3 regions of the Paenibacillus sp. ALE2 genome follow, and region 3 is predicted to be linked to each of the others. Evidence: predicted binding sites of a transcription regulator. Region 3 holds the regulator's gene; each other region holds the start of a gene.
What was found. Region 3 encodes Rex, which represses fermentation and respiration genes when NADH is low (regulators of the CRP and FNR family bind a similar motif). Its sites were predicted from a motif close to TTGTGAAATATTTCACAA; they were not measured.

Region 1: ACXHJ1_RS02380 (DoxX family membrane protein) is a predicted target of Rex. The motif match lies at 2,042-2,059, and genes of this name have one in related genera.
Region 2: ACXHJ1_RS10870 (cytochrome ubiquinol oxidase subunit I) is a predicted target of Rex. The motif match lies at 5,263-5,280, and genes of this name have one in related genera.

What each region holds. Positions count from the first base shown of each region.
Region 1 is NZ_CM134213.1:604,804-612,672, forward strand. It holds gene ACXHJ1_RS02365 (inorganic phosphate transporter) at 1-3, opposite strand, end outside; gene ACXHJ1_RS02370 (DUF47 domain-containing protein) at 18-632, opposite strand; gene ACXHJ1_RS02375 (DUF3048 domain-containing protein) at 821-1,915, opposite strand; gene ACXHJ1_RS02380 (DoxX family membrane protein) at 2,166-2,684, shown strand; gene ACXHJ1_RS02385 (hypothetical protein) at 3,067-3,990, shown strand; gene ACXHJ1_RS02390 (dioxygenase family protein) at 4,063-4,854, opposite strand; gene ACXHJ1_RS02395 (alpha/beta hydrolase) at 4,947-5,771, opposite strand; gene ACXHJ1_RS02400 (hypothetical protein) at 6,045-6,344, opposite strand; gene ACXHJ1_RS02405 (hypothetical protein) at 6,540-6,971, shown strand; gene ACXHJ1_RS02410 (ABC transporter substrate-binding protein) at 7,134-7,869, opposite strand, start outside.
Region 2 is NZ_CM134213.1:2,527,707-2,535,575, reverse strand. It holds gene cydC (thiol reductant ABC exporter subunit CydC) at 1-1,047, opposite strand, end outside; gene cydD (thiol reductant ABC exporter subunit CydD) at 1,028-2,788, opposite strand; gene cydB (cytochrome d ubiquinol oxidase subunit II) at 2,788-3,801, opposite strand; gene ACXHJ1_RS10870 (cytochrome ubiquinol oxidase subunit I) at 3,788-5,194, opposite strand; gene ACXHJ1_RS10865 (response regulator) at 5,600-7,249, opposite strand; gene ACXHJ1_RS10860 (cache domain-containing sensor histidine kinase) at 7,242-7,869, opposite strand, start outside.
Region 3 is NZ_CM134213.1:4,049,275-4,057,143, reverse strand. It holds gene ACXHJ1_RS17750 (3-hydroxyacyl-CoA dehydrogenase family protein) at 1-652, opposite strand, end outside; gene ACXHJ1_RS17745 (AAA family ATPase) at 789-2,291, opposite strand; gene ACXHJ1_RS17740 (hypothetical protein) at 2,284-2,817, opposite strand; gene ACXHJ1_RS17735 (cell wall elongation regulator TseB-like domain-containing protein) at 3,290-3,814, opposite strand; gene ACXHJ1_RS17730 (amidohydrolase) at 3,852-5,153, opposite strand; gene ACXHJ1_RS17725 (redox-sensing transcriptional repressor Rex) at 5,140-5,793, opposite strand; gene dinG (ATP-dependent DNA helicase DinG) at 5,821-7,869, opposite strand, start outside.

The sequences.
Region 1 (7,869 bases), 2.3 Mb from region 3:
CATGTAAAAGGACTCCCTTACGAGTTACGCATAATGATGGATTCCAGCATATTTGCAACATCCTCGCATGAATCCGTTGTCGTTTCAAGGCGTTCGTACAATTCTTTGCGTTTAATCAGCTCAATAGGATCAGTTACAGTTGCAAACAGGTTTTTGATGCAAATACGCAGTAATTCATCCCCCTGATTTTCCAAATCATTCAGGCGAATGGTGTATTCACGAATAGCCAGCAATTTTTTCTGTGAAAGCAAATGTACAGCCTTTTGAATTTCGTAAGCTGATTGACGCAAAATATCAGCGAACTGCACAATATACTCGTCCGGCTCTGTAATGTTGTACATATAAAAACGAGAGGCTGTCGCTTCAAGACCGTCCAGCACATCATCCATGGTCGTTGTCAGTTCCATGATGTCGTCGCGTTCGAGCGGCGTAATGAAGGTCTTGTTCAACTCAGTAATAATCGTGTGTGTGTAATCATCACACTTATTTTCATACTTCTTCATCTCATTGGTAAACAAAGTCACATCTTGAAGATTTGAAGTATGTTGGGCAAAATAATCGGCTGCTTGCACGATCGTATCTGCCATATTTTCCAACGTCTCGAAGAATATATCCTTTTTCTTCAATCTCATAACGATTACCCCTTTACGAAAATATCCGCAACCTGTTTCGACTGCAATAGACAACCTTTGCTATCTTATCACACTCATCAATGTTTTTGTAATGTTTGTAAAAGCAAATTTCTAGATATACGTATACAATGCCCGACATGGAAGGTCATTATCCGACAATTTTTCCCTAAAAAGGAGTATTACGTTTTCTAACTTGCTTCTGTTGTTACATGTTCGGCTAGTGAAGTATCTGCAGGTACCACATGTATATAGGATGTACCTGGCGTTAACGGGATTTCAACCCCATTTTTCATAAACCGAATCGCATCGCCAGATATATGCTGCCATTCAGCACGTATTAGCTTTCCTTGTTGAAACACCATGGCTTCTCCACTACCGTCCAGCTCAACACTTAGTCTACCTACATCATCCAACGTTCGATGCCTCGTGCTCATCACAATCACATTGGCCGCTGAGAGCTGTTGATTATTATTTTGATCTAGATGTGACTTTTCGTTCACAAAACGCTTATATCGTTGATCAGCTGGATCATAGGTATAAGATACGCGATAGCTTTTTAACAAAAATCGGATGTGCAAAGAGGCAACACTCTCGTCCACCATAACTGGAGTTTCGCCAGTTTTAAGATAACGATATACTGGAACCTCCGTCTGCTTGGCATACCCTTTGCTATCGCTTCCTTTACGCAGTCTGCTCACATCTGTGTATAAATTATGTGGAGGACGACGGTCTTTACTTCGCCAGAAGTAAGCCCCTCCATTTGAAATCTCGTCCAGATGCTCCTTCCGCTGCTGCTGTAAAATCGCATAGGCATCTGTACTTCCCCCTGCATGTATCGGCAACGCACCATAGGTTTCGCCCAGTTCAATCAAATACGGTCGGATGCTGCGGACCGGACCGATCTTCACATCACCACCATGACTTTGGAAAAAAGCTACCAAACGGGTAATTCCGCCTTCTGCAAGAACCTCATATACCATGTCTGCCTGGCTAAGCCCCGCCTGTGGACGCGCAGCCGGAGCATTGTTAATCATGACAGCCAGCGGCCGCTCTATAACAGGCTGCTCCACCGGAAGCCCGATAAGCGGAGCTGTAAATGCCGGAACAGATGGCTCCTTAGGCGGTTCAAGCACCTTTTTCTCTGTTTCTTGCTGGGTCGGTTTGGGAACGGATTCAGATTCACCCGTATTGGACAAAGCAGAACAAGACATCATTGTCATGCATAACAGAGCTGAGGCCATCACACGCAGCCAATGATTTCGTTGAGACATGGGCCCGAACAAGTTCATCCCTCCACATAGTTATTTTTCTCATTATAAGCTTTATTTCCTGTTTTTGTCTTGATTGAGGCATTACCTCTCTATAGAATACTTATCTGAAGACATTAAAATTTAAAAAATATTTAGACTTTGTGATTTTTATCACAAATAACTGTAACTGAACCTAATACAATAAAGGTGTAGCAAAGATGATCATCCCAAACAAAATGAAATACAACCCATCATTATAGATTAAGAAAGAGGAGTGGTTTAAATGTTTAACAACTGGTTACGTGAGAACAAAGTAGCAATGTGGCTGCTGACTGTAGTACGGGTTTATCTAGGTTATGAATGGATGACCCACGGACTTGAGAAGCTGACTGGCGGATTCGATGCAGGTGGATTTATCTCGGGGGCCATTGCTAAAACAGGTGGAGATCATCCCGCTGTACAAGGCTGGTGGGGATCGTTCCTTGAAGCCTTTGCCCTGCCGAATGTCGGTTTGTTCAACGTCCTGATCCCATTGGGTGAGTTCTTGGTCGGGGTTGGCCTACTGCTTGGTACATTGACTACACTGGCTACTTTGATGGCTATGGTTATGAACTTCTCGTTCCTGTTCTCGGGTACAGTAAGCACCAATGCAATCTACCTGTTGGTTGAAATCTTCCTTATCGTTGCTGGTGCAAATGCCGGAAGAATCGGCTTTGACCGTTGGGTAATGCCCTTCCTGCGTGGACTGTTTGGTAAAAATAAAGATACTTATCAAACGGACCCCAATCGAAAAATAGCTTAACTACCCAAAAAACAACCGTTATCCTCTGGCTAATGGTTGTTTTTTTGTGCAGCTATGCTGCTTCTCTTTGGTGTTTTTTGCAGCTATGCTACTTCTCTTTGGGTTTTTTGCAGCTATGCTCCTTCTCTTCGGTGTTTTTGTGCAGCTATGCTGCTTCTCTTGGTGTTTTTGTGCAGCTATGCTGCTTGTATGTGTGACCATGCTGCCCCTCCTCTATTAAAATGAACAAAGGAGTCCTCAAGTCCACTCTGACTTGGAGACTCCTTTTTCGGATTCATCTTCCCCCACAAACGTTTACAAGTTGGATACAACATGGAATGTTCACGATACATTTACCCTGTACACTACAGTTACATCAAAGAACGCAATGGAGGGTTATATCATGAAAAAAATCACCAAAGCCTACCTCATGCTCGCAGCAGTAACTTTCACAGTACAGACGATCGGATTGGGATCTACGACATCAGCCAAAGCAGCGACATCTACTACAATATCTCAAGCAGAAGGTGTGCAACATATTTCGAAAACCTTCGAGCAGCTACTACGCCAACCAGGCAAGTTACCTCAGGCATTCACTTATTTACAAAAGCATATCCAATCCATTCCGGCCTCTCAAGCTACCATCCTAGTGCTACACTTGGAAAATGCACAAAAACAGCAATTGGATTCATATGCACAGGCCTTATATCCGACCTCTATTCAAACTAAGATTAATCAAGTCTATAAACCTGGTGATTCGTTCACTAATGTAATCAGTCGGACAAGTGATACAAAGCTGAAAAAGCTACTCACTCAATCAAGAGATGCCGGCTACAAACTTGAAACCGCAGAAGGCATGTTTTACCCAGTCATCAATTATGAGAAATATAAAGTGTTCGGAAATAACATTACCGCAGATATCCGCGACTATATTGACATCATGGCGACGGAATCTGGACAGCCGGCTACCAAGGATGCAGCTTTACACATCGGTTATCAACAGTTAGCCGGAAGAGTGCTGGCGCAAGAGTCGTTTATAACCCAATATCCGCATTCCAATCGTACACAAGCAGTCAAATCATTACATGATCTCTATTTCTTCTATACTTTTTATGGTACGAACAATACACCATTATTCGATGATGACACCAACAAGATTCGCCCCAGTGCCAAAAAAGGATATCAGCTAATCATTCAGCGCAACAGGGATTCGAAGAGTCCCTACATTCAAAAGCTAAAGGCATTTATGACACTACTAGATCAAAATGAAGATAAGCGAACTACGCAAGTATCCGCCTGGCTAAAAAAGAAGGTGCCTGCTAATTAATCAAAGAGGAACAGACCAAAAGAACTTCCAACCCCACACATCATGTGGTTTCGGAAGTTCTTTTTCTTACATTTACAGATCACTTTCTTGACCAAAAGCCCAACAATTGAGACTCAATGAGCCAAGGACATACGACTGAAAAAGCTTACGCGCGGAGCGATCATGATCGGCAGCTCCCATCACGTAAAACAAAGGTGAAAAATGCTCTATTCCATACGAAGGAACCGCCTGCTTGGCATACGGAGCCTTCTTGTCATATTGGAACAGATGACGCAAATTCCAGTCTTGAAGCTGCTGTGCGATCCAGTCATCATATTGAACGGCCCAATCGGCTGGCTCACTCGTCTGTTTGAGTGTCCGCAAGTTGTGGACCAAGCCTCCACTACCGAGGATCAAAATCCCTTGATCACGCAGTGGCGCCAGCATCCGTCCAATCTCGTATTGCTCCTGAGGATCGCGCCGTGAATCAATGGATAAGGGTACGACCGGTATGTCCGCATCAGGATATATATGTCGCAAAACCACCCATGCTCCATGATCCAGTCCCCGGTTCCGAACCGGCTGGTGGAACAGGTTATGCTGACTGAACAGATGCCCTATCTCCTCATACAGCTTTGGATCGCCTGGTGCAGGGTAATCAAGAGTGTACATTTCTTCAGGAAAGCCGTAGAAATCGTGCAACGCTGCATGCTGATCATCCGCGCCGATACATTGATCGGGGCTATCCCAATGCGCGGAAAAAATGACAATTCCTTTGGGTCGGGGCAGGCTCGCGCCCAGCTTTGCAAGAAAACTGGTATATGCGTTATTTTCTACAGCCAGTGTCGGTGAACCATGCGCAACAAAAATTGAGGGTAATGTCATCGCTGCCAACCTCCACACGCCAGTATAGTGTTACTCTTTCATTTTACTCCGGCGGAGGCACAATTTCCAATACAAACCGTTACACCCTGAAATCAGATCATCCAGTGCTGCCAATCCCGTTGAATATTTTCTTGTTCATCCAGCCATTCCAGTGTACGGTCAATCAGCTGTTGCCGCTCTTTACCTGATGAGAAAGTGTGATCTCCCTGAAAAATAATTTCCTTATCACAGCGTCCCTCTGGACGCATCCAGAACACCTTTTGAAACAGAAACGCATAATCCACAGGAATGATATCATCCGAGGTGCCATGAATAACGAGCACATCACCGTTAAATTTAACGGCCTCCTGGAACGGTTGGAATTGAGCTAATGACTCAAAATAAGTTGGTGTGAACTTATAGCCCCGGTAGTCTGCATGACCGGTTTTAACAGATTCGTCGTATACGCTTCGCTCCGTAATTTTGACAATGTCGTTGAACGGATAACCGACAGCTGACCAAAGGACCAGGTTCTGTACTCTCTTGTCCCGAACGGCTGTGAGAAGGGCAACTGCGCCCCCCAGACTGTGACCGATCAGCGTCACCTTGGTCGGGTCAATGTCCGCGCAATTCACGACGTAATCCAACACGGCGCGTGTCTGATTGATCATGGATTCGAGCCCCTGCTTGCCGTATTCACCCGTACTTTCACCACAACCAGCAAAATCAAAGCGCAGTACAAAATACCCCCCTTCAGCCAGTTCACGCGCAGTCTTGACAAATAATCGATCGACTCCGATTCGATTGCCCACAAAACCGTGGCAAATGACAACGAGTGGAACACGTCTTTGACGCTCTCCCTCATTTGTACGGTTTGGATAATGAATTGTAGCGGCCAGTTCCTCATCTTCAAAACGAATTCCAATTTGCCGTTCCATCCTGATTCCCCCTGTTTCAAGCTTCATTACAGCATTTCATCACTCAGCTCATATAGTAACGTGGAATATCCATCCAGAATATTCATTCACTTTAATTCCGATAAGTTTAATAAGTTTTATAGTAAAGTCAGTCTATCATCACCCTGCTTCCTTGTCAACCTGTCAGTTCATACTGATATGGAAGTAAACAAATGGCGCTCCCCGATGCTTGCCGGAGAACGCCATACTACTCGCTTATTAGAGTGCAATCTCTACATTAAAGTAGACGACTTGCTATTCGTAGCTGTGCCTGAACATTTGGTGGGTTTCGACTCGTCCCTCCCACTCCAGTTTACAAGAGGCGCCGTTATTTGGATCCTCATGCCACAGACTGCGGTAGCTCTGTTCACCCAGTTCACCTGCAAATTCTGTGTCCTCAGCCAATTCAGTATCGTCCAATATACGGTACGTTGGAGATGTCCCTTGAACGCTCCGGTGACTCACGTTTGCAAGCAAGGCTCCCCCGCTGTTCCCGTTCGGAGCACCTGTCAGTCGTTTTTGGACCGAATAATCTGCCTGGTTCTCCAGTTCCATGATGCCACATCCTCTCAACGTTTTATATTCAGGTTGCTCCATGCGCTCACCCTGTATCCAGTTTGAGGAGAATGCGGCGGTAATATACATAATGGATAAGCCTTTTGCCATCCGGCGTTTCCTCACGTATACTGTCTTTGTTACAAAATGGCGATTCCATCAACTTGGAATACGATCATAAAGCAGGAGGAAGCAATGAATAAAGCAAAAAATTATACGCTTATTGCATGGGTTGCCTTGTCCATGTTTTTCTTGACACAGGCGATTATCGGTTGGTTTATCACATTTACAGGCGGGGATATCAAACCTTTTGAAAAAATTAGCCTTTCCACCCTCATCATCATCGCCGCAGGTGCCATTCTGCTGGTTGAAGCACTGATGAATTTCATGGATCGTCCGGAAGAAGGCGAGGAGACACAACAACCAGACCATGCTCCCGTAAAGCCCCAAATGAATTTCAAATCCATCTTGATGTATGTAGTACTGGTTGTTGTCATTCTTGTCGCCGGACTTGCACTGCGCAGTGTGCTGCCGGTATTCAAAATCTCACCATGGATGAATTTAGTGCTCGCGGCTATTGGCTTTATTGGACTCAAACCGATTTTTCTGCGTAAAAAACATTCATAACCTCGCAATTCTCACAGTGCTGGAGCTGCCTCATTACGAAATCGTAGCAGCTCCTTTTTATTTGCAATCGCCATCTGACTTGAAGCTTGGGGATCGTCAGAAAAGCCGTATCCCCACCTGCAAGAAGATGCATGGGGAATACGGCTTGATGTACTTTAGCATTTATTTGGAAAATAGTTGTTCTGCATTATCTAATGCAATTTTGTGCCCCATCGCAGAATAGTCCAGCCAAGGCTGTCCGTCCAGCATGTAGACATGACCTTGCTTCACGGCCTTAAGTCCTTGCCATACTGTATTCCCCTCTAGCTGCTTGTATACCTTTTGCGCATCCGCACCCTTACTGATAATCACCAGGATGGCATCGGCATCATAATCCGGCAAAACCTCTTGGGATACAACCTGATAGGCCTTGTTGATCTTTTCCACACCTTTGGCTGGCTTCAAGCCCAAATCCTGATACATCAGGGGTCCCACTGGACGCTTCATGCCCATGACACGAACTTCCTTCGCTGTGACACGTACGGCCATGACGGTGCCGTCTCCAATTTTGGAATGAATGAGCTTTTTGACTCGTTCCTTCTGGGTATCATAATCCTTTAAAAAGGCATCTGCCTGTGCTTCATGTTTGACCATAACAGCTATTCTTTTCAACTGATCCTTCCATGTACCCTCATCCAAATCAAAAACCTCGGTCGGTGCAATCTTTTCGAACTTGGCCACATCGGTTCCCGAATATTTTTTGTCGAGGAAAATATGATCAGGTTGAAGCTCCAGTACCGCTTCCATATCAGGGTCTGTGACAACTCCCAGCTTACGAGTATTTTGAAGACGATCTTTTACATGGGGCAGAAAATCTTTCACATCTCCACCAATAACTGAACCCGCTGGAGTAATGCCC
Region 2 (7,869 bases), 1.5 Mb from region 3:
GGTAGCCTGTTCCTTTTTAGTATCTGCTACATCGTCTGCTGCTGGTTGTCCTGCATCTGATCGTGCTGCAAGTGCAAATGTACCTTTCTCGGAATCCTTTAGCCGTCGGAGTGAATCCTGATACTCCGGCGCATAAACCACCGCTTCCCCAGCGCGAACGAAAGCATCCAGCAACGGAAAAGTTACTAGCGCAAAGGATGCCAGCCATGTCGCTTCAATGCGACCCTGTGCTACCAGTCCTCCGGCCCACACAGTCATAATTACAATTCCTCCACCTACAAAGCATTGTGCGATCCAATGAAAACGCCACTCGTTCCGGCGAAGTGAATTTTCCACCATGGCAGCCCTCTTGTGCCGTTGTGTAAAGGTGCTAAGGAAATGCCCAGTTCGTCCGCTCAGCACCAGATCACTCATGCCGAACAAAGCATCCGTCAGTTCCTGATAAGATTTACTCCGTTCCTGCTTGAACGTACGCCGTTTGGCGAGTGAGGTCCAAAGTGAGATAGCTGGGGCGATAAAAAGCAAAAATCCCCCATATAGCGCCATCAGCAAGGCAAATGTTCCATCCATCCAGCCAAGCGCCAAGATGCCTGTTGCATATATCAGCAAAGCCGATAACGCAGGCAGAACCAGCTTCAGATAGATATTTTGAAGCTGCTCAATATCCTCTGCCAGCAATCCCAATAGATCCCCTGTACGAAATTTGCTGCGAATCATCAGCGCCTGCGGTTCTACTGCCCGATACAAGCGTACCCGCATACGAGACACAAGCCGCAGCGCAGCATCATGACCTACCAAGCGTTCCAGATACTGAATAACGGCTTTACTAAAACCAAACGTTCGCACAAGCACAATGGGCACATACACCATTAATATATTTTCAGGCTTTAAGGCCGAACGAGTAATCAGATGACCGGACGTAAAGAGCAGCGCGCCTGCACATCCAATGGACAGCGCGCCCAAAAGAGCAGCTGCCAGAAAGGCCCAAAAGTATTGTTTTAGATAAAGCAAAAACCAGCCTTGGCTACTATTGTCCGTTGCTCTCATATCGCCCGCCCCCTCCTTCCGACATTCCCGTCAGCAATCTGTAATATTCTCCCTTCTGGGCAACCAGTTGCTGATGGGAACCTACCTCTTCCAGACGACCTTGATTCATCATCCAGACACAGTCCATATCCGGCATCCAATGCAGTCGATGGGTGGCAAGAAACATCCTCTTGTGTTTAAATACGGACAAAATGGTCTGTTTTAATTCCCATTCTGTCTCAATATCCAAATGTGCCGTAGGCTCATCCAATAAAATAACCGGACGGTCACTGAGCAAAGCGCGCGCCAAGGCAATCCGCTGCGCCTGTCCTCCGCTCAATGTCCGACCTGCTTCCCCAATAGGCTCATTCAATCCACCCGGAAGACCATCCACCAGTTCACGTAGGCCGACGGCATCAATCGCCCACTCAACCTGCTGGTTGGATGCTTCCGGCTCATAAAAGCGAATATTATCTGCCAAAGTAGCGCTAAACAGGTAAGGATGCTGTGGAATATAGGCAATATGCCGCTGCCATTCAGCTTTGGTATCCGCAGATAATCGGCATCCATTAAGGATCACCTCACCTGAAGTCGGGTCAGAAAAGCCGCCAAGCAGACTAAGCAATGTCGTTTTGCCTGCACCACTCGCTCCGACGATGCCGATCATGTTCATGTGCGGTTCAACACTTGCAGACACATGTTCAAGCCGGGCAGAGCCGTCTTCATTCAGTAAACACACATCAGACAGCATAAGGATGTCCTGCCCCGTGATGTCTAATCCTTTATCATGAGCTGTCTGTGCATTCGTCTCCGTCACTTCTTTTTCTGCACCGAGAATCGAGCGAATCGCTCCCCAAGCCTCTTTACCATCCAATGAGGCGTGATAGTCTGATCCCAACTGGCGTATAGGCATAAAATATTCCGGTGCCAGAATAAGCACCGCAAGCGCTGCCTCCAGTCCCACTGAACCACTAATCAGACGCAGACCCAAGCCTACCGCTACAAAAGCGACCGACAGCATACTGAAAAAATCGAGGGCAAATGAAGAAAGAAACGCTACCCGCAGCGTACGCATCGTGGCTGTACGATACTGGTCGCTGACCTTCCCTACGGTTTCCCCATGCGCCCGACTGCGTCCCAAAAACCTTAGTGTCTGTAGTCCACGCAACGAATCCGTAAAATGATGTGATAACAGACGATAGGAACGCCACTGCTTGTCTGCCTGCTTTCGCGCCGCCAAGCCGAGTAAAATAAAGAAGCCCACCAGAATCGGCATCGTAGTCGTCAAAATCACACCTGAAATCAGATCTAATGTGAAAACATACACAAGCACAAGTAAGGTTACAGCCATCATGTCTATCATACGAGGAATGGATATTTCCAAATAATTGCGAACCCGATCCACGCCATCCAGCGCTAGCGTCACCAACTTGCCGCTTCCTTCCCGCGCAGCAAAACCCGGGCCTCGCTCAAACAAACGCGCAAGCAGACGCTCCCGTAAGGAAGCGCCTGCTGCTTCGGCAAAACGACCGGCTGTCCGGCGTTGCAGCCAGATCGTCGTATGTCTCACTGCAAAAGCCGCGAAAAACAACGCCAGTGACGGCCAAGCCATTACTAGCGGATTTTGTTTAAATAAAATCGTAACAGCCTTTGCCAAAAAGATGGCTTGTGCAATTACCGCTGCTCCCTGGAGCAGGGAAAGGGCGGCCAGCAGCAGCATTACTGGCCGAATGCCCTTTAATTCAAACCAGGCTTTATCCATTAGTATTCCAGATGATCTTTCTCACTGAGACGCTTATGGAAAACAAAATAGCTCCACGCCTGATAAGCCAACACAAAGGGTAAAAGCGTTGCTGCAACAATCGTCATGGCTTTCAGTGTGTAATGACTGGAGCTTGCATTATATATCGTCAAATCAAAAGCACTGTTGATCGAGCTCACCATAAATCTTGGGAACAAGCCAACGAATAACGAGACGAAGCTTAGCAAAATGATGACACCAGTCATCCCGAAAGCCCATCCTTCACGGCGCTGCTTCAGGAAATACCATGTTAGCACATAGGCAACCATCCCCACTGCAACCGCAACATACATAAAGGGACCGCGACGTGCAAATAAATCCGTTGCAAAATAAGTCCATACCACCATACCAGCAAGCAAAATCCCCAGCACCGGAAGAAATTTGGATGCGATCACACGAGCACGATCCCTTACTTCACCAATCGTCCGCAGCGAAATGAACGTCAGCCCGTGCATAAGGCACATTCCGACCACGGTCAGTCCAATCCATACGGTGTATCCATTGAACACATCCAAAAAACCGGCTTTCAGATCCATGTTTTGCTGAATAGGTACACCCTTCACCAAAGCCGCAAAGGCCATGCCAAACAGCATCGGCGGCAGGAAGCTGCCAATCAGAATGCAAGCATCCCACGTTCCTGTCCACCCTTTCCCTTCGGCCTTGCCCCGGAACTCAAAGGAGACTCCTCGCAAGATCAAACCTAGCAAAATAAACACAAATACCAGATAATATCCGCTAAACATCGTTGCATAAAAATGCGGAAAAGCGGCAAACATCGCACCAGCTGCTGTAATCAGCCACACTTCGTTGGCATCCCAGAATGGACCAATCGTATTGATCATCAAACGTTTTTGTTGATCATTACGCGGCACCAATCCTGTAGCCATTCCTACGCCAAAATCAAAGCCCTCTAGAAAAAAGAAGCCAGTAAACAGCACAGCGATCAATAAGAACCATAAATCATTTAACGACAATGCTGTCACCCCCTTGAGCAAATGGATCATGAATTACTGTATGCTGATGCGGCTCCATATCTGGGCCTTTACGAGCGGTACGAGCAAACAGGAATGCCAATACACCCGTTAAAATGAGATACAACGTCGTAAATGCAATCAGTGAGAACAACACTTCTCCTGCTACAACGGTAGGTGAAACAGAATCTTTCGTTTGCAGCAAGCCAAACACAGTCCAAGGCTGACGTCCCATTTCTGTCATGATCCAGCCCGCAGTATTGCCAATGAATGGGAGCGATATCCCCCACAGCATAAGACGGAAGAACCAACGATGGGAGCCCTCCAATTTTTGTCGAAAACTCAGATAAGCTCCGTACAGGGCAAGTGCAATCATGGCACAGCCTGCCGCAATCATAATGCGGAAGCTCCAGAAGGTCGTACGGACAGGCGGAATATAATCACCCGGACCGTAGGTCTTTTCATATTGTGCTTGAAGCTCCTTCATACCAGGCACAGAGCCGGAAAACTTGCTATACGACAGAAAGCTCAGTGCAAACGGAACCTTAATCTCAAAGGTATTTTCCTGCTTATCAGGATCAATATTGGCAATAACCGTCCAAGGCGCTGGATCGCCACTGTCTCCCCACAGAGCTTCACTGGCTGCCATCTTCATGGGCTGTGTTTTGATCAAATATTGAGCCTGTCCATGACCAAACAAAGGAATAGCAATGGCACAGATTAATGCAACAATAATGCTCAATTTAAAAGAAGGTTTAAAGAAGTCCATATTCTTTTTATGCATCAGCTTCCAAGCACTAATCCCTGCTACGAGGAAAGCTCCAGTTGCAATAGCAGCAAAGATGGTGTGAGGATACTCCCACAAAAGCTGCTCGTTCGTTAACAAAGCAGCAAAATCTTGCATTTCTGCACGGCCATTTACAACCCCATATCCTACGGGACGTTGCATGAATGAATTAGCAGCCAAAATCCACAAAGCCGAGAGCATCGTACCAATCGCTACTAGCCACATGCACACTAAATGGACAGTTTTGGATAGTCTTTCCCAGCCGAATACCCATAGGCCGATAAAGGTTGATTCCAGAAAAAATGCAAGCAATGCTTCAATCGCTAGCGGTGTACCAAATACATCACCGACAAAACGGGAAAAGTCCGACCAATTCATTCCGAACTGGAACTCCTGCAAAATTCCGGTAACTACGCCCAGCGCAAAGTTAATCAGCAGAAACGTTCCCCAGAATTGAGCCATTTTTTTGTACAAGTCTTTTTTCTTGATAACATACATAGTCTCCATAATTGCCACCAACAATGACAATCCAATGGAGATTGGCACATAAACAAAATGAAGAATCGTAGTGGTTGCAAACTGCAACCGTGCCAAATCCAATACGTCCATGATGCTGCTCCTCCCCTGTACTTCCCTTAACAATGATTTAATGTTTGTGAATCTGAAGTCTTTTATATTTGTGATTGTATTCACATTTTTACATATGAAACTGTCACTTTTTTAGGAAATGACTCACTCAGCTAATTTCCCCATGGTTGCCATAACCGGGCTTCAGATTATCCCCATTATATAGAATAAATTTAAATGAAATTGAATCAAAAATGTGAACATCGTGTCAAAGTTGTGTCATAACGATGGCATTTTTATGAAAATGCCCTAAAATCCATAATCAATGTGACATTTTCTATTGATCCGTCTTTTTTCAATATATAAAAAAAGAGCCTCTCTTCATTCGGAGGATATACCTCCGACATCTGCAAGAGAGACTTCATAACGTTAAACCTAGGGAATCGATCAACAGCCATCTGTTCCTCCGTTCTTTTGGACCTGATTACGGTAGGAGGAAGGTGACATTCCAACATACTTTTTAAATTTACTATGAAAATAATCTGCATTCGCATACCCCACGCGGCCCGCGACTTGGTGTACCTTAATCCCCTGTGCAAGCAATTCCCTTGCTCGCTCAATCCTTACCTTATCCAGGTAGGCATTAAAGGCCTCGCCTGTATGACTTTTGAACAGTTTGCCTAAATACCCACTATTATAATTGAACATATCTGCCAGTAACTCCAGCCGCAAATTTTCATCATAATGACCATGTATAAAGTCAATCATTTGCTTCATGATGATCTCCTTGCCACCCGTATCAGTTTGGCCAATCCACTGCAACACATGTTCGAGCGAGTGATCCACCAGCTCGCCCAATGTTGAATACGCATATACATTGGTAATCAAGTTGGAATGCTCCTCCAGCACGGTCCGGCTGTGTTCCTGTCCAGCTGCATATTTGTTCAGTGCAAGTGTGAATGTCTGAGCGAATGCCGCCTTGATTGCAGATTCTGTACGATAAATCTGGGGAAATTGGACTTCCATGTCCTTAATGACACGGGTTGCCGCTTTACCATTACCCATATCCAGCGCATAGTACAGCTTTTCTGCATAACGCATGGGATCATCTGATGCTCTATCAGACGCTTCATCCATTTCAGCATGTGCTGTCTCCCATTCATGTAGGTCGCCGGGAAGCATGACTCTTTCTGCCCGGAACAAAAACACACGCTCCAATAATCGTAACGCCTGCTCAAAAGATCTGGGGATATCCTTGAGAATGTCTACCGGAGCGCCGGCAGCCCCATAGATTTCATTTACCCACGGTTTTAGCTCCTGTCGCCATGCAGCCAGCAACTGAACAGCATCTTTTTCCGTTTTTAACATGGCGGGAAGCAATAGGCCCGTATATATTCCAGCCTCAAACACAATGCCTCTACCCTGCTCACGACACAATTCGGCCAGCCGCTGCTTTGCTGCCAGCTGCCGGGCTTGCCGATCCCAGTCAGGTATACGCAAATCCAGCAAAACCACCTGATAGCTACTCCAGTCCAAGGCTGGTAACGCTGGCTGTTGTCCGTGTTTTCCACCGCCGTTTTGGTGTTCAGCCTGCTTGGATGCACGATGGCTGGGGTCTACAGCATTACGAGCATGTTCTCCATGAACCGGAAACAGCAATGCTTCGATCCAATCGCGCTCATGCGAAGACGGACTCCCCCACTTTCCATCTCCCTTTTCGTTTTCAATGCTTTGCCGTACTCGCTTTAGCTCCAGCGTCATTTCTTCCTCATCAACGGGCTTCAATAAATAACCATCCACCCCGAATCCCATGGCTTGCCTAGCATAATTAAAGTCTGCATATCCGCTTAAAATGAGAAAGTGATACGGCTCCCCATTCATTTGGCGTATGCTTTGTATAACCTCCAACCCACTCATCCCAGGCATACGAATATCTACAATGACCAGTTCTGGTCGATGCTCTCCGAACTTTTCCAAAGCCTCGCGTCCGTTCTCAGCCGTATCGACGATGCGAAAGCCACAATCTCCCCAGTCAATAATGGAAGACAGTCCTTCACGAATCGCAGGCTCATCATCTACAATCATCGCTTTATACATTCGACGCTTCCTCCCTTGGTATGGAAAAGTATACGGTTGTTCCTACCTGTAATGCGCTTTCAATATGCAGACCATAACGTTCACCATACATCAATGTCAGACGTTGATGAACATTGCGTAGACCGATACTGCTCCCTTCCGGCTCCTCCGTACCCGTGATCCGATCCAACAGACGGGTCAGTTGCTCTTCCTCCATGCCAATTCCATCATCAGCCACTTTAATGTGCAGCTCTCTTTGTTCTATTGTGATATCTACCTTTACGGTAACTGGTTCTTCCTTATTTTCTAGGCCATGAATGACTGCATTTTCCACTAACGGTTGTATGATTAAGGGAGGAATCGACATGTCCTTCGCGCTTTCTTCCAAATTCACTTCATAGACCAAACGATTTCCAAACCTGAACTGCTGAATTTGCAAATAGGATCGCACCATATCCAGCTCCTGTAATACGGTTGTTTTACCACTGCCAATCTCCAGATTCCTGCGCATCAGCCTGCCAAGCAAACGAACCGTCGTTGCTATCTCCGCCTCCCCATTCAGGTGTGCTTTCATTCGAATGGATTCTAACGCGTTAAACAGAAAATGCGGATTAATTTGGCTTGCCATCATTTTTAGCTTG
Region 3 (7,869 bases):
CATCGTCGATATCTTCGGCAGAAGCTACGCCCTCTTGAAGTACATGAGCTGCTTCGTTAATCAGCAGACAGATAATCCGGCTAGTTACAAAGCCAGGAGATTCATAAATCATGACTCCTTTTTTCTCCACGATTTCTTCCACGAACATTTTCGTGTTTTCAAAGGTATCATCTGAAGTTTTCAAACCACGAATAATTTCTACAAGATCAATACGGGATACTGGATAAATAAAGTGCATACCAATAACACGCTCTGGATACTTGGTCGAGCTGGCAAGCTCGGTCAGGCTCAGCGTGGATGTATTACTTGCAAGGATGATGTTGCTTGGACATACATGATCCAACTCTTGGAAAACAACTTTCTTCTCATCCAGATTCTCTGTAATGGTTTCAATGACCATATCACAGCTAGCGAGCTCCGCCAGATGGGATACTTTTTCAATGCGAGATAAAATCAGTTTTTTCTCTGCTTGGGTAATTGCCCACTTTTCCAGTTGCTTATCTAGACTTGTTTCAATCATATTATAAGCGTAGTCTAGTTTTTCTGGTGTCTGCTCTACTAGCAGCACATCGATTCCTTTGGACGCAAGCATTTCAGAAATACCTTGTCCCATGGTGCCGCCGCCAATGACGCCGATTTTTTTAAATTGCATGGTTCTTAACTCCACCCTTTCCTGGTCACTCTCATATATTGTATCCTTCTTTGTCGAAAAATACATGTTTATGTCCCAATAGATAATAATATCTTAGCACGGACTAAAAGTAAAAAAAAATAACCAGCATAAAAAATTATGCTGGTAATAAAGCATTTTCACTAAATTGACATCTAAATTGATCTCCGGACAGCGTTTCTTCCTTCATCAAGATGTCAAGAGAATTGTCGAACACAGGACGATGCTTTTCCAACAACTCCAAAGTGCGGTTATGCAGGTCATTCATAATCTCGCCATTTTCCCGCATGAGTTCCTCTTTTGTAACCATTTCCATGTTAATAATCCCAAGAGAAGTCAAACCGGAAGTCATCATCGTATGAACGATGTTCAGTGCCTGCTCAAAATCATTACTTGAACCAGTACTTCGACCGCCGTAGTACATTTCTTCTGCTGTAGCCCCTGCGAGCGAGATCATAATTTGCTCCTCCAGGTACTGCTTGGTATATAAATAATGCTCTTGCTGTGGGTTGTGACGCACGTAACCGAGCGCTTTCCCACGCGGGCTGAGCGCTACTTGACTTACACTACCGGGACGGACGATTTCAGCCATAATAGCATGTCCCAGCTCGTGAATCGCTACACGTTTTTTCTCTTCGAATGTCGATTCTCGGTCTGTTTTCTCACCCATCATCACCTTGTCAATCGCCATGGACAGATGACTTTGCGCAATCATTTGCTGATCCTGTCTCATTGCATAGATGGCTGCTTCATTCATGACGCTCTCCAACTGTGCACCGGAAAAACCGTAAGACTCCTCTGCAATTTTGTCCAAATTAGCATCTTCCTGGATCGGTTTGTTTTTGGCATGAATTTTAAGGATATGAAGACGGCCCTTCTTATCAGGCAAGTCTACTTGAATATGACGGTCAAAACGTCCTGGACGCGTTAAGGCGCTGTCCAGCATTTCTTTACGGTTTGTTGCCGCAATGAGCAATATCCGCGGCGTATCTGCCGAATAAATGCCATCCATTTCTGTCAGCAACTGATTCAAAGTCTGATCATATTCTCGTTGCTGTCCACCCTCACGCTTACCGCCAATAACATCAATCTCGTCAATAAAAATGATTGCATTTTCTTTCTTTTCCTTGGCTGCACGAGTGCGAGCCTCCCTAAACAACTCACGGACACGACCTGCACCAACACCTACGTACATTTCAACAAATTCACTGCCTGAAGCTGCAACAAACACTGAATTGGTATAGTGTGCAGCTGCTTTCGCCATCAGCGTTTTCCCTGTTCCCGGAGGGCCTGTAAGCAAAACGCCTTTCAATGGACGAATGCCAAACTTGGAAATTTCATCATGACGATTCAAAAAATCCAAGGCTTCACGCAATTCCTGTTTAGCGCTTTCTTGTCCACCAATTTCCTCAAAAGTCAGCTTGTCCGGACCATTTTTTTTACGTTTGCGCTCTTGCCCGGCACCTACGGCCAAGCCGCCACGAGCATGCATGAGCATTAACAAGCCACTGAGCATCACGCCCGCAACAAGAAGAGGGATAATGTTCACCCCAATAAAAACGAGAAATATAATGGCCACCGGCACAATACCGATTAATATTTCCTTGATCCATCTAGGCATTAGGCCATACCCCCATTTGCTGAGATTGACGTGGCAAAACGATAAACTTCGTCGCATTGCCTTCGCTGAGTCGGATATAGACATTGTTCGAATCCATATCGGTATCAGCCTTGATACCTGTCTTTTTCTTTTTCATCTGCTCAACTGTAGATGAAATTTGAGTATACTTTTTATTTTCCATCGCTTCGGCTACAGGAAACATAGCCTCAGACCACCATTGATTCAGTGCTGAATTGGAACGATCTGCGATATCCAGCTTAATGGTGCGGCTGCCAATGATGGATTGCCCTTTTTGCTTAACCACATCGACTAATCCGGCCACATCCGCCTGCGGTTTGAGATCTAGTTTCAATACCACCTGATCCTGTTTAATATCTATTTGAGCGCTTGTCACGCCTGGATATTGAGATACCAGTTTTTCCAGAGGACTTTGCATTGTAACCTGACGGTAAATGAACCATCCTCCAAACATTAACAAGGCTGCCAAAACGGCCGCCACAACAATAGGAACTGCACGCAATTTCAAACAACATCCTCCTCTCAAAATGTAAAACCCAGAAGAAACGGGACGAATGTCAACAAACAACCAAATTGCATGATCTTATAATGATCAGCAACTCATTTTTCTATCATTTTTGTCTATCACTTATAAAATATAGTATATCATAACGTAAATCTAATATCGAAGGCAATGTGTGGAGGAGTTGTGATAAGGCAAAAAAATGCTTCCTGGCTTTTAGTCCAGCTTTGCGGAGCAATAAGTAAAAAGACGCAAATACGAATTAGATCGTATTTGCGTCTTTTTTTATTACTTTCAATCATTCCAAGCTATATAGACTGAGTATTAAAGTTATTTGGAGTGGCCCATGGTTGTCAGCCAGCGGAGTGGAACACTTGAATCTGCAGAAGCGAAGCGATCGTAAGATCAAATAGACTACGCAGCGCTCCTAACGCTCTTGGGTACTCCCAAGCCACCAATCCACACTCTTAACATGGTGCTAGTAATTAGGCAAAGTATACTTTATCCCCGTCGATGCTCCATCTGAGAAACGGTAAAAGGTATAGTTGTGATGGCTTTCATCATCGTAAAACAGTTGCCATACATATTCGCCATTGAACACACTCGGTTGGAGCCTTACAATTTTTGCATTTGGAAGTTGCTGCTGAATTATCGCTGTCATTTTTTGCTCGTCGACTCCGTTTTTCATCAGCTCGGTATGAACACCGCTTGGATCTGCGGCAGGTATGTTAGGTTTCCCCTCCATTTTTTGAAAAGGAACCCACACCATTATATTTTCATTCTGTGCGTTTTTTCCTTGAACTACCCAATATATCTGATCCCACACAGACTTCCATGTCTGAGTCGTGCTAACCAGACCACCTGATTGCTTGGCCTTCATGATAGCGGCATTTTTCTCAGCCACCTGGTCTTGAGTAACATACGAATAATACCAGAAAATGCTGACCAGGATCAGTATTACGGCCAAAATGGCGACCGCTATCCATTTCTTCTTATTTTTCAAACCTGTGCTTCCTCTCTAAGGGGATGTGACACCTAAATTAGCGCGACAGCAGCCCTTCAAAGGCGGCTTGTGCCTCATGTTTGATACGTTCCTCGTCCATCGTCAAGCATTCGCCATTTTTCACAACCTGACGGCCGTCTACCCACACATGAGCCACGTCTTTGGCACTTGCAGAGTATACGGCATGAGAAATAAGATCTGTACGCGGCAAGAAATGGGCCTGATCCAGATCTAGCGCGATAAAGTCAGCCTTATTGCCTGCTGCCAGCGCTCCTACCTCTTTTAAACCAATCGACTTTGCACCATACTCTGTTGCCAGACGTAGTGCTTCATTTGCAGGAACTGCCGTTGGGTCGCCAGATACTCCCTTGTGAATGAGTGCTGCCAGACGCATTTCCTCGAACATATCCAAGTTATTATTGCTGGCAGGACCATCTGTTCCGAGTGAAACAGTAACTCCTGCACGCAGCAATTCAGGCACTCTAGCTACACCACTTGCCAGCTTCAAGTTGCTGCCTGGATTATGCGATACCGCCACACCTCGTTCCGCTAACAAAGCTATTTCTTCGTCGTTCAAGTGAACGCCGTGGGCAACAAGTGAAGGACGGGAGAAAAAGCCAAGCTTATCTAAGTGTGCAACTGGACGCAAGCCGTAGTCGCGTACGTTTTGTTCAACTTCGGCGATCGTCTCGGACATGTGCGTATGCAATGGTAAATCGAGATCATGTGCTGCTTGAACAAATTTCTCAATAAACGCAGGCGGGCATGTGTATGGGGCATGAGGAGACATCATTGTTGTGATACGTCCGTCTGCTTTTCCATGCCAGTTACGCGCAAAAGTCACGGCCTCAGCTAGCTTGATCCGCTGTTCTTCTTCTGAACAGAGTCCAATGGCTCCACGCATCAAGCTTGCACGAATGCCCGACTCTTCAGCTACACGAGCCACCTCATCCATATGATCGTACATATCCAGGAAAGTCGTGGTTCCACCTTTCAGCATTTCCAGCACTGACAAAGAAGTTCCCCAGTACACATCCGTAGATGTAAACTTGGCTTCCATAGGCCACATTTTTTCCTGAAGCCACACTTGAAGTGCCAAATCATCTCCATACCCTCGCAGCAGAGACATCGCCGCATGACCATGAGTATTGATCAGACCAGGTAAAAACAATAACCCCTTGCCGTCGATTGCTTCTGTCTCTTCCTCACCCGCAGGCAAAGTCTCGCCAATGTAAGTAATACGGCTATCCTCCACAATCATAAAACCATGGATTACCCCAGCCTCGGGTCCATTCACGGCAAACGAGCCGTTTTTAATCATCCATTTATTCACTGTCATATTGTGCTTCTTCCTTTCCGTCCTCCAGATAATAAGCGAGGCTAAGCAAATCAGTTGTAAAGTCTGTGGCATGTATCCGAATGTTAGCCGGTGCCTTGAGAATGATAGGTGCAAAGTTCAAAATCGCTCCAATTCCACTCTCAATCAGCCTATCAGCTACGTGCTGTGCCTCAAAATCAGGTACAGTAATAATCCCGATTCGTATATTTTTTTCTTTCACAGTCGCTTCCAGTTCATCCATCGGCTGTACGACCAAAGTATTGATTCTGGTCCCAACCTTATCCGGGAACGCATCAAAAACCGCCACAATCTTCATATTGTCTTTTAAATAAGCATTATAGTTCGATAGGGCTTGACCCAGATTACCTGCTCCGACCAATACTACATTAATTTGCTGGTCGATTTTCAGGATATGGCGTATTTTCTCGATTAGATAAGAAACATCGTAACCGATGCCCTTCCGACCAAAATCGCCAAAATAGGCAAGATCTTTACGAATTTGGGCCGGATTCAAATCTAACCTCTGTCCCAGCTCTTGAGAAGAGACCGTAGCCACCTCCCGTTTGTGCAGTGCATTCAGATAACGTAAATATACGGGTAATCTCCGTACGACAGCCTCTGAAATTTTATCTGATTTCATACTTGCTCCCCCTAATTGTAACGGACTTTAAGTGTCCGTCCGTTGTGCCTCTGTCTCCGGGGCGGATTGGAGCCATTCAGCGATGCGGGGCACCATTTGCTCCGATGGCATATGCTCCATTTTTGGTCCCGGTAACGAGTACAAAAAGTGCTTTCCATAATAGGATTCGATCACACGCGTATCGTAAACGATGACGACTCCGTGGTCGCTCGCTGTACGTACCAATCGCCCAAATCCCTGTTTGAAGCGAATAACTGCTTGTGGTACAGACAGCTTCATAAATGGATTCTTCTTCTGCTGCTGGAGCAACTCGCTTTTAGCCTCCAGTAACGGGTGGTTGGGCGGTTGAAACGGCAAGCGAACGATAGCCAGACAAGTCAAAGCTTTCCCTGGAATATCGACGCCTTCCCAGAAGCTACTGGTTCCCAGCAATACAGAAGCTTTCGCTTCCTGAAAACGGCGGGTTAGCTTGCTGCGACTCCCACTGTCCACACCTTGTCCTAACACGGTAATATCGCTGGACGCTAACGCCTCTTTGAGCGGCTCATACACTTGCCGGAGCATCCGATAGGAAGTAAACAGAACGAGCATTCTCCCCCGCGTCGCCTGGGCAGTCGCTCCTAGAGAGCTAACGAGCATCTCTACAAAATGTGCATCTCCTACACTGCCCTTCACACTCGGAAAATCTCGCGGAATGACCAGCAACACCTGATCCCTATAATTAAAGGGTGATGGGAGCTGTGACGTCATTAATCGTCCTTGATCTGCGGCCTCCTGCAAACCGAGTTGATCGGTCATGTACTGAAACGATTTATCTACCGATAAAGTAGCAGATGTCAGAATAATACTTCTTTTTTTGTCAAAAAACATTTCTTTCAACTGGCGGCTCACATCGACGGGCACCGCATAAAATTGCAATGATTTACTACGGAATTGTCCACTCGCTTCAAGCCAATATACGGTTGTTTCATCATCGAGTCGTATAAAGAAGCGCAAATTTTCCCTAATCCCCGCCAAATCCTTAAGCAGACCCGTGATATCTGTAATGAGACTATCCGCCGCATAATCGTCATGTTCTTCCTTGACATCCAGCATCAGCTTGTCGCCCTTGCGCAAAATTTCGCTCAATGTTACATAAAGCTGATTTTCCAATGCCGCCGCCTGATCCCACTTTGCAGGCTTGGCTGACGGTTTGAGACGCGAAGAAAATTGCCCCGTTTCACCTGGTGTGGCATCAGTTCGCTCCGGCAACATGCCAAACAGCTTATCGCTTAGTAAGTCCCAAGTTTCCTTAACCTCTAACACAAGTGGGTACAACTGATCAATGACCGAGGCCCATTCCGTCGACTTCTCATGCCCCGACTTTGCCAACTGCTGACGTAACGAAGGCAATTGCCCATTCTTGCTGTCCTTGAACAATCGAGTCAGCGTATGCACGAGTGTGAAATATTTCATATGCATGCCCAGGTGCTTACCAGCTACTTCCTCTAGATGATGTGCCTCATCAATCACCAAGTGTTCATAGCTAGGCAGCAGCTGATGACTTGCTTTGACGTCGGTGAACAGCTTGGAGTGATTCGTTATAACCACATCCGCTGTTCCTGCTTCATGACGTGCACGATGATAGTAGCATTTGCGGAACCATGGACAAGAACGACCAAGACAGGACTCGGAATCACTAGCAACCGTTTCCCAAAAATCCCCTCCACGATTGCTCAGGTTTAGTTCCTCGTCATCACCGGTTTCTGTCAGAGTCAGCCAGACAATCATTTGAGCCGCTGTAATCAAGTCTTCCTTTGGTGTCGCGAAGTCTCTTCTGTTTATTTTATGTTCAAACTTACGCAGACACAAATAATGCCCCCGTCCCTTAAAGATGGCAGCCCGGAACGGGAAGGGAATCACTTTTGTCAGCATCGGAATATCACGCTCTCGCAATTGCTCCTGCAGATTAATGGTATGCGTGCTTACGGTGACCCTCTGCCCATATTTTACACTGTGATACAGTGACGGAAGCAAATAGCCCAGGGACTTCCCTGTTCCTGTACCCGCCTCAATCAACAAATGCTTATCTTGACT